DNA from 2 places in the Pseudomonas trivialis genome. Region 1 is predicted to be linked to the other one. Evidence: predicted binding sites of a transcription regulator. Region 1 holds the regulator's gene; the other holds the start of a gene.
The links. The regulator sigma-54, encoded in region 1, starts transcription at its own class of promoters, with help from an activator protein. The targets are predictions, from matches to a motif close to ANTGGCATNNANNTTGCTNT.
Positions count from the first base shown of each region.

Region 2: the regulator sigma-54 is predicted to act here: its motif matches at 1,499-1,518, upstream of VRB54_RS12290 (circularly permuted type 2 ATP-grasp protein).

Region 1 is NZ_CP142151.1:937,362-940,771, forward strand. Features, by position in the region: gene rapZ (RNase adapter RapZ) at 1-267, opposite strand, end outside; gene ptsN (PTS IIA-like nitrogen regulatory protein PtsN) at 270-725, opposite strand; gene hpf (ribosome hibernation-promoting factor, HPF/YfiA family) at 734-1,039, opposite strand; gene VRB54_RS04035 (RNA polymerase factor sigma-54) at 1,116-2,609, opposite strand; gene lptB (LPS export ABC transporter ATP-binding protein) at 2,794-3,410, opposite strand, start outside.
Region 2 is NZ_CP142151.1:2,842,819-2,846,228, forward strand. Features, by position in the region: gene VRB54_RS12270 (sodium:proton antiporter) at 1-191, shown strand, start outside; gene VRB54_RS12275 (hypothetical protein) at 182-322, opposite strand; gene VRB54_RS12280 (hypothetical protein) at 334-546, opposite strand; gene VRB54_RS12285 (hypothetical protein) at 632-1,177, opposite strand; gene VRB54_RS12290 (circularly permuted type 2 ATP-grasp protein) at 1,693-3,102, shown strand; gene VRB54_RS12295 (alpha-E domain-containing protein) at 3,105-3,410, shown strand, end outside.

The DNA.
Region 1 (3,410 bases):
ATACAGCACATCACAATGAATATGCTTGCCGCGCACTTCTTCGAGCAGTTCAGGGAACCGCGAGAGGTGGCTGGGCAGGTTGCGTGCATCAATCGAAACAGCGACCAGCGGTTGCGCCAATTCGGTATGGATAAGCGCGCGTTCGGCCAGTTCCGGCAACAGGCCAGCGGGCAAATTATCGATGCAATAAAAGCCGCTGTCTTCAAGCACATTGAGTGCGGTGCTTTTACCCGAGCCGGACCGGCCACTGACAATAATCAGGCGCATGGTTATTGCTCGTCCAGCACAACCTGATACAACGCCTCATTGCTGCTGGCGTTGCGCAGTTTATGACGTACTTCCTTGCGGTCGAGCATGCTGGCGATCTGCCGAAGCAGTTCCAGGTGAGCATCGGTGGCCGCTTCCGGGACCAGCAAAACGAAGAGCAGGTCGACCGGAGCGCCGTCGATAGCGTCGAAATCGATGGGTCTTTCCAGGTGCAGCAAGGCGCTGACAGGTGTGTCGCAGCCTTTGAGTCGGCAATGAGGAATGGCGATGCCGTTGCCAAAACCGGTGGAGCCCAGTTTTTCACGGTCGATCAGGGCCTTGAACACGACCTGCTCATCCAGCTCGGGCACTTCCCGGCTGATCAGGTTTGCAATGTGTTCGAGGGCTTTTTTCTTGCTGCCACCCGGCGCGTTCACCAGGGAACGGCCGGGGGTCAGGATGGTTTCAAGTCGGATCATGGGGGGAGTTAACGACCTGTACCTTGCATCAGGTGCAGATTCTTTTCCTTATGCTTTATGAGTTGGCGGTCGAGCTTGTCGTAGAGCGAGTCAATCGCCGCGTACATGTCTTCGTGTTCCGCATTGGCGACGAGCTTGGCATTCGGTACGTGCAGGGTGGCTTCGATTTTCTGCTTGAGCTTGTCGACCTCCATGATGACCTGCACATTGGTGATCTTGTCGAAATGCCCCGCAAGCTTGTTCAGCTTGCTCTCGGTGTATTCACGCAGGGGCTTGGTGACTTCCAGCTGGTGTCCACTGATGTTGACTTGCATACAGCTTCTCCTTCGTTGCCAGTGCATAAAGCGACAGGCGAAAAGCGCCTGCCACTGGAACGCTGTGGCCCGCCCGTCACATCAACCGCTTACGCTCGCTGGAAGGCGCAATCCCAAGGGATTCGCGATACTTGGCGACGGTTCGACGGGCGACCTGAATGCCTTGTGCCTCCAGTAAACCAGCGATCTTACTGTCACTCAATGGCTTTTTCTGATTTTCCGCGGCAACCAGTTTTTTGATGATTGCGCGAATCGCCGTGGACGAGCATTCGCCGCCTTCGGAGGTGCTGACGTGGCTGGAGAAAAAGTATTTCAGCTCATATATACCCCGCGGGGTATGCATGAATTTCTGTGTGGTTACCCGCGAAATCGTCGATTCGTGCATGCCCACCGCTTCGGCGATATCGTGCAGCACCAGCGGTTTCATCGCTTCGTCGCCGTACTCCAGGAAGCCGCGCTGATGCTCGACGATCTGGGTGGCCACTTTCATCAGGGTTTCGTTGCGACTTTGCAGGCTCTTGATGAACCAGCGGGCCTCCTGCAACTGGTTGCGCATGAAGGTGTTGTCGGCGCTGGTATCGGCGCGGCGTACAAAGCCGGCGTATTGCGGGTTGACCCGCAGGCGCGGCACGGATTCCTGGTTCAGCTCCACCAGCCAGCGCTCGTTGTCCTTGCGGACGATCACGTCGGGGACCACGTATTCGGCTTCGCTGGATTCGATCTGCGAGCCCGGACGCGGGTTTAGGCTCTGCACCAGCTCGATGACCTGGCGCAGCTCATCTTCCTTGAGCTTCATGCGACGCATCAGCTGGCTGTAGTCACGGCTGCCCAGCAGGTCGATGTAGTCGGTGACCAGGCGCTGGGCTTCGTTGAGCCATGGCGTCTTGGCGGGCAATTGACGCAGTTGCAACAGCAGGCATTCACTGAGGTTGCGTGCACCAATACCGGCGGGCTCGAACTGCTGGATGCGGTGTAGGACGGCTTCGATCTCGTCCAGTTCGATATCCAGTTCCGGGTCGAAAGCTTCCAGAATTTCGTCGAGCGTTTCGTCCAGGTAGCCCTGGTTGTTGATGCAGTCGATCAGGGTGACGGCGATCAGGCGATCGGTGTCGGACATCGGCGCCAGGTTCAGTTGCCACAGCAGGTGACTTTGCAAGCTCTCGCCGACGGAGGTGCGGGTGGTGAAGTCCCACTCGTCATCATCATTGCTGGGCAGGCTGCTGGCACTGGTCTGGTAAACGTCTTCCCAGGCAGTGTCCACAGGCAGTTCGTTGGGGATGCGCTCGTTCCAGTCGCCTTCCTCGAGGTTGTCCACCGTGGGGGCGGTTTCCTGATAGGAGGGTTCCTGCACGTCCGGGTTGGGTTTTTGCTCGATGTTGTCGGCCAGTGGGTCTGCATTATCGAAGTCGTCGCCTTCTTCCTGGCGTTCGAGCATCGGATTGGACTCCAGGGCCTCCTGGATTTCCTGTTGCAGGTCCAGGGTCGACAATTGGAGCAGGCGGATGGCCTGTTGCAGCTGCGGTGTCATCGTCAGCTGCTGGCCCATTCTCAGGACTAGCGATGGTTTCATGGCAGGGGCTTAACACCTTATTCGCCGGCGCAATGCGCCATCCACGACAGGGCGCGCGAGCGCCAAACATAAGCAAATTATATGCCTGATATCGGGTGCTTTGCCTAGAGCGCGATGACAATAAAAATACTGAGGTTTTCATTGACTCGCGCGCTCGTCGGCGAACGCCCTGATACCACCGTGTCTACAGGCGGAACTCGTGACCCAGGTACACTTCCTTGACCAGTTCGTTGGCCAGGATAGTCGCCGAATCGCCTTCGGCGATCAGTTGGCCATCGTTGACGATATAGGCGGTCTCGCAGATATCGAGGGTCTCACGGACGTTGTGGTCGGTGATCAGCACACCGATACCCTTGGCCTTGAGATGATGGATGATCTGCTTGATGTCGCCGACCGAGATCGGGTCGACGCCGGCAAACGGTTCGTCCAGCAGGATGAACTTGGGTGCGGTGGCCAGGGCGCGGGCGATTTCCACGCGGCGACGCTCACCACCGGACAGGCTCATGCCGAGGTTGTCGCGAATGTGGTTGATGTGGAATTCCTGCAGCAGGCTTTCCAACTCCTGACGGCGGCCGTCGCGGTCGAGTTCCTTGCGGGTCTCGAGGATCGCCATGATGTTGTCGGCAACCGACAGCTTGCGGAAGATCGACGCTTCCTGTGGCAGATAGCCGATACCGGCGCGTGCACGACCATGCATGGGCTGGTGGCTGACGTCGAGGTCGTCGATCAGCACACGACCCTGGTCGGCCTGGACGAGGCCCACGATCATGTAGAAGCAGGTGGTCTTGCCGGCGCCGTTGG
Region 2 (3,410 bases), 1.9 Mb from region 1:
GGATTCGCGGCATCGGCAGCATTTACTACCTGTTCTACGCCCTTAACCATGGCCTGATCGGCACCAGCAGCGCCGTGGCAGTAAACCTGACAGTGTCGGTGATCGCCCTGAGCATCGTCATTCATGGCCTGAGTACCCAGCCGATGCTGGCATGGTATGAACGACGAGCCAGGGCGAAGGGTCAGTCCTGATTCTCAGTATTGCCGACGTCTGCCGCGTCATCCAGATCGTTGAGCGGCACGGTGGCATCGTCCATCAACGAGCCCGGGTCTTCGTTGCCCGGATCGTTGGGTTCGTCTTCCAGGTCGAGTTCTTTTGACATGACGTTCTCCTCTAGCCGCCCTGAGTATCGATATCGGCATCGGTTTCAGGCTTGTGCTCGGGCTCGGGTTCGAAATCCGGGCTGAACTCGTTTTCCTTTGCCTTGGGATCGCTGGCAGCCGCTGGATCCTTGGGCGCATTGACAGCGCTGCCTGGGGCCGGCTCGCCGCCATCGATGGCCGGGTCATTACGGTTGCTGGTTTGCGGGTCGTCGCTGGTGTTCATGGGGCACCTCTTCGCAGGTCTGGGAGAAATCTGTACTGCGTAAAACTAAGGCGCCGCGCTGGCGAGCGAAGTTCCTTCCGATTGCTCAGCGGATCGGATTATCGACCTGGATATAGAACGCATAAATGCCCAGCACCAGCCAGAACACCATGAACAGCCAGGGTGCACGCATGGAGAACAACAGCGACTTGCGATAGCCCTTGTGGGACGACTCCATCTCGGAAAACAGCGGCGACTCATCGTAGGCCATGCCCATCACCGGCTCACTGCGCAATAGTTCGCTCTGCTTGTAGTGCCAGTGGTCGATGATTTCATACGCCGCGCGAATACCGGGCCAGGCATTCAGCGAACTCAAAATACCCAGCGCCACCAGAAACACTGGCACCACCAGGGTAAACAGCTTGCCCCACTCCGGGTTGAGGTTGCCCATGCCGGAGACAAAGGCAATCACCAGGAATGACTGCGCGGTGAGGTAGGCATCGGTGCGGTTGGCGAGGATGCTGGTTTCGTACTGGATTTCTCGGCGGTAGAAGTCCAGCCGGTCCTTGGGCGAACCGAAGATCTTGGCGTTGTGCTCGCTGTGGTCGGTCAGGGCCGATTCCGGGGTATCGGGCGAGATGATGGTTGGCACGACGGTACTCCGCAGATTGTCGAATGCCAATTAGAAGAATCGAGCGTGCACGAAGTTCAAGTTAGTTACGCACCATTAAAGAGCACTGCGCGAGCGATCTGAGAGTGGAACGCCCTATTGTGGCGAACGGGGCACCGTGGCGAGCGGGCTTGCCCCGCGTTGGGGTGCGAAGCGCCCCCAATCCAGCAAAACGCGGTGTACCTGATACGGCTCAGCGCCTGGTTTTGGGGCCGCTGCGCAGCCCACGCAGGACAAGCCTGCTCGCCACAGGGAATCTGCGCTTAAAGGGCTTGCCACAAGTAATCGGCGCCTGAAGGCCATTTCGGCACATGCATTGCTTAACCCTTTCATCTGCCCGTAAACAGGAGCAAGCGTTACCCCCCGACCCAGAGCCACCCCCACAAGAAAGAAAGGACCAGGCCTGTTGGCACCCTGCGCCACGGGCTCATAAAAAAATGCGTTTTTAAAAGCGGCAGTGCCACCCATGCACCCCTGGGCACTGACAAGGTATCGGAATGGCTCGATCTTTCTTTGACGAAATGAATGACGCGAACGGCGAGTGCCGTGCGCATTACCAGGATTTCTCCCGCTGGCTGGCCAACACGCCGCCGGAACTGCTGGCCCAGCGTCGCCGTGAAGCTGACTTGCTGTTTCACCGCGCCGGGATCACGTTCACCCTGTACGGCGATGAACAGGACACCGAGCGCCTGATCCCCTTCGACATCATCCCGCGCAGCATTCCCGCCAGCGAGTGGAGCGTGATCGAGCGCGGCTGTATACAGCGCGTCAATGCGCTGAACATGTTCCTCGCCGACATCTACCACGACCAGCGCATCATCAAGGCCGGCATCATTCCGGCGGAACAGGTGCTGGGCAACGAAGGCTATCAAAAGGCAATGGTCGGGCTGGACCTGCACCGCGGCATCTACTCGCACATCTCCGGCGTCGACCTGGTGCGCGACGGCGACGGCACCTACTACGTGCTCGAAGACAACCTGCGCACCCCCAGCGGCGTGAGCTACATGCTCGAAGACCGCAAGATGATGATGCGCCTGTTCCCCGAAGTGTTCGCCAGACAGCGCATCGCGCCGGTGGACCACTACCCCAACCTGCTGCTCAAGACCCTCAAGAGTTCCAGCCGCCTCGACAACCCGAATGTGGTGGTGCTGACCCCCGGCCGTTTCAACAGTGCGTTTTTCGAGCATGCCTTTCTGGCGAGGGAAATGGGCGTGGAACTGGTGGAAGGTGCCGACCTGTTCGTGCACGACCTCAAGGTGTTCATGCGCACCACCGACGGGCCCAAAGCCGTCGACGTGATTTACCGCCGCATCGACGACGCATTCCTCGACCCGCAGGCGTTCAACGCCGAATCCATGCTCGGCGTGCCCGGCCTGGTGGCCGCCTATTGCGCGGGCAACGTGGTGCTGGCCAACGCCATCGGCACCGGTGTGGCCGACGACAAGTCGATCTACCCCTACGTGCCGGCGATGATCAAGTTTTACCTGGACGAAGAACCGATCCTGCAGAACGTGCCGACCTTTCAGTGTCGCAAGCCTGATGAGCTGTCCCACGTGCTGGCCAACCTCGGCGAGCTGGTGGTCAAGGAAACCCAGGGTTCCGGCGGCTACGGCATGCTGGTGGGCCCCGCGTCCACGGCCGCCGAGATCGAGGACTTCCGCCAACGCATCAAGGCGCGCCCCCATGCCTACATCGCCCAGCCGACCCTGAGCCTGTCCACCTGCCCCACGTTCGTCGAAAACGGCATTGCGCCCCGCCATATCGACTTGCGCCCCTTTGTCCTCTCGGGCAAGGAAACCCGCCTGGTGCCCGGTGGTCTCACGCGGGTGGCGCTGCGTGAAGGCTCGCTGATCGTCAACTCGTCGCAGGGCGGCGGAACCAAGGACACCTGGGTGGTGGAGGACTGAATATGCTGAGTAGAACCGCCGCAGATCTGTACTGGATGTCACGTTACCTGGAGCGCGCCGAAAACCTGGCGCGCATGCTCGAAGTCAGTTATTCGTTGTCGCTGATGCCCCAGGCCGGGCGCAGTGACGGCCTGGACGAACTGGCCATGTCGCTGCTCAGCAGCGGCACCCTGGAGAATTATCTGGAACGCCACCAGACTCTGGACGCCGAGCGCATGCTGCACTTCTTCGCCCTCGACGAAGAAAACCCGGCCAGCATCTACAACTGCCTGCGCGCCGCACGCGGCAATGCCCATGCGGTACGCGGG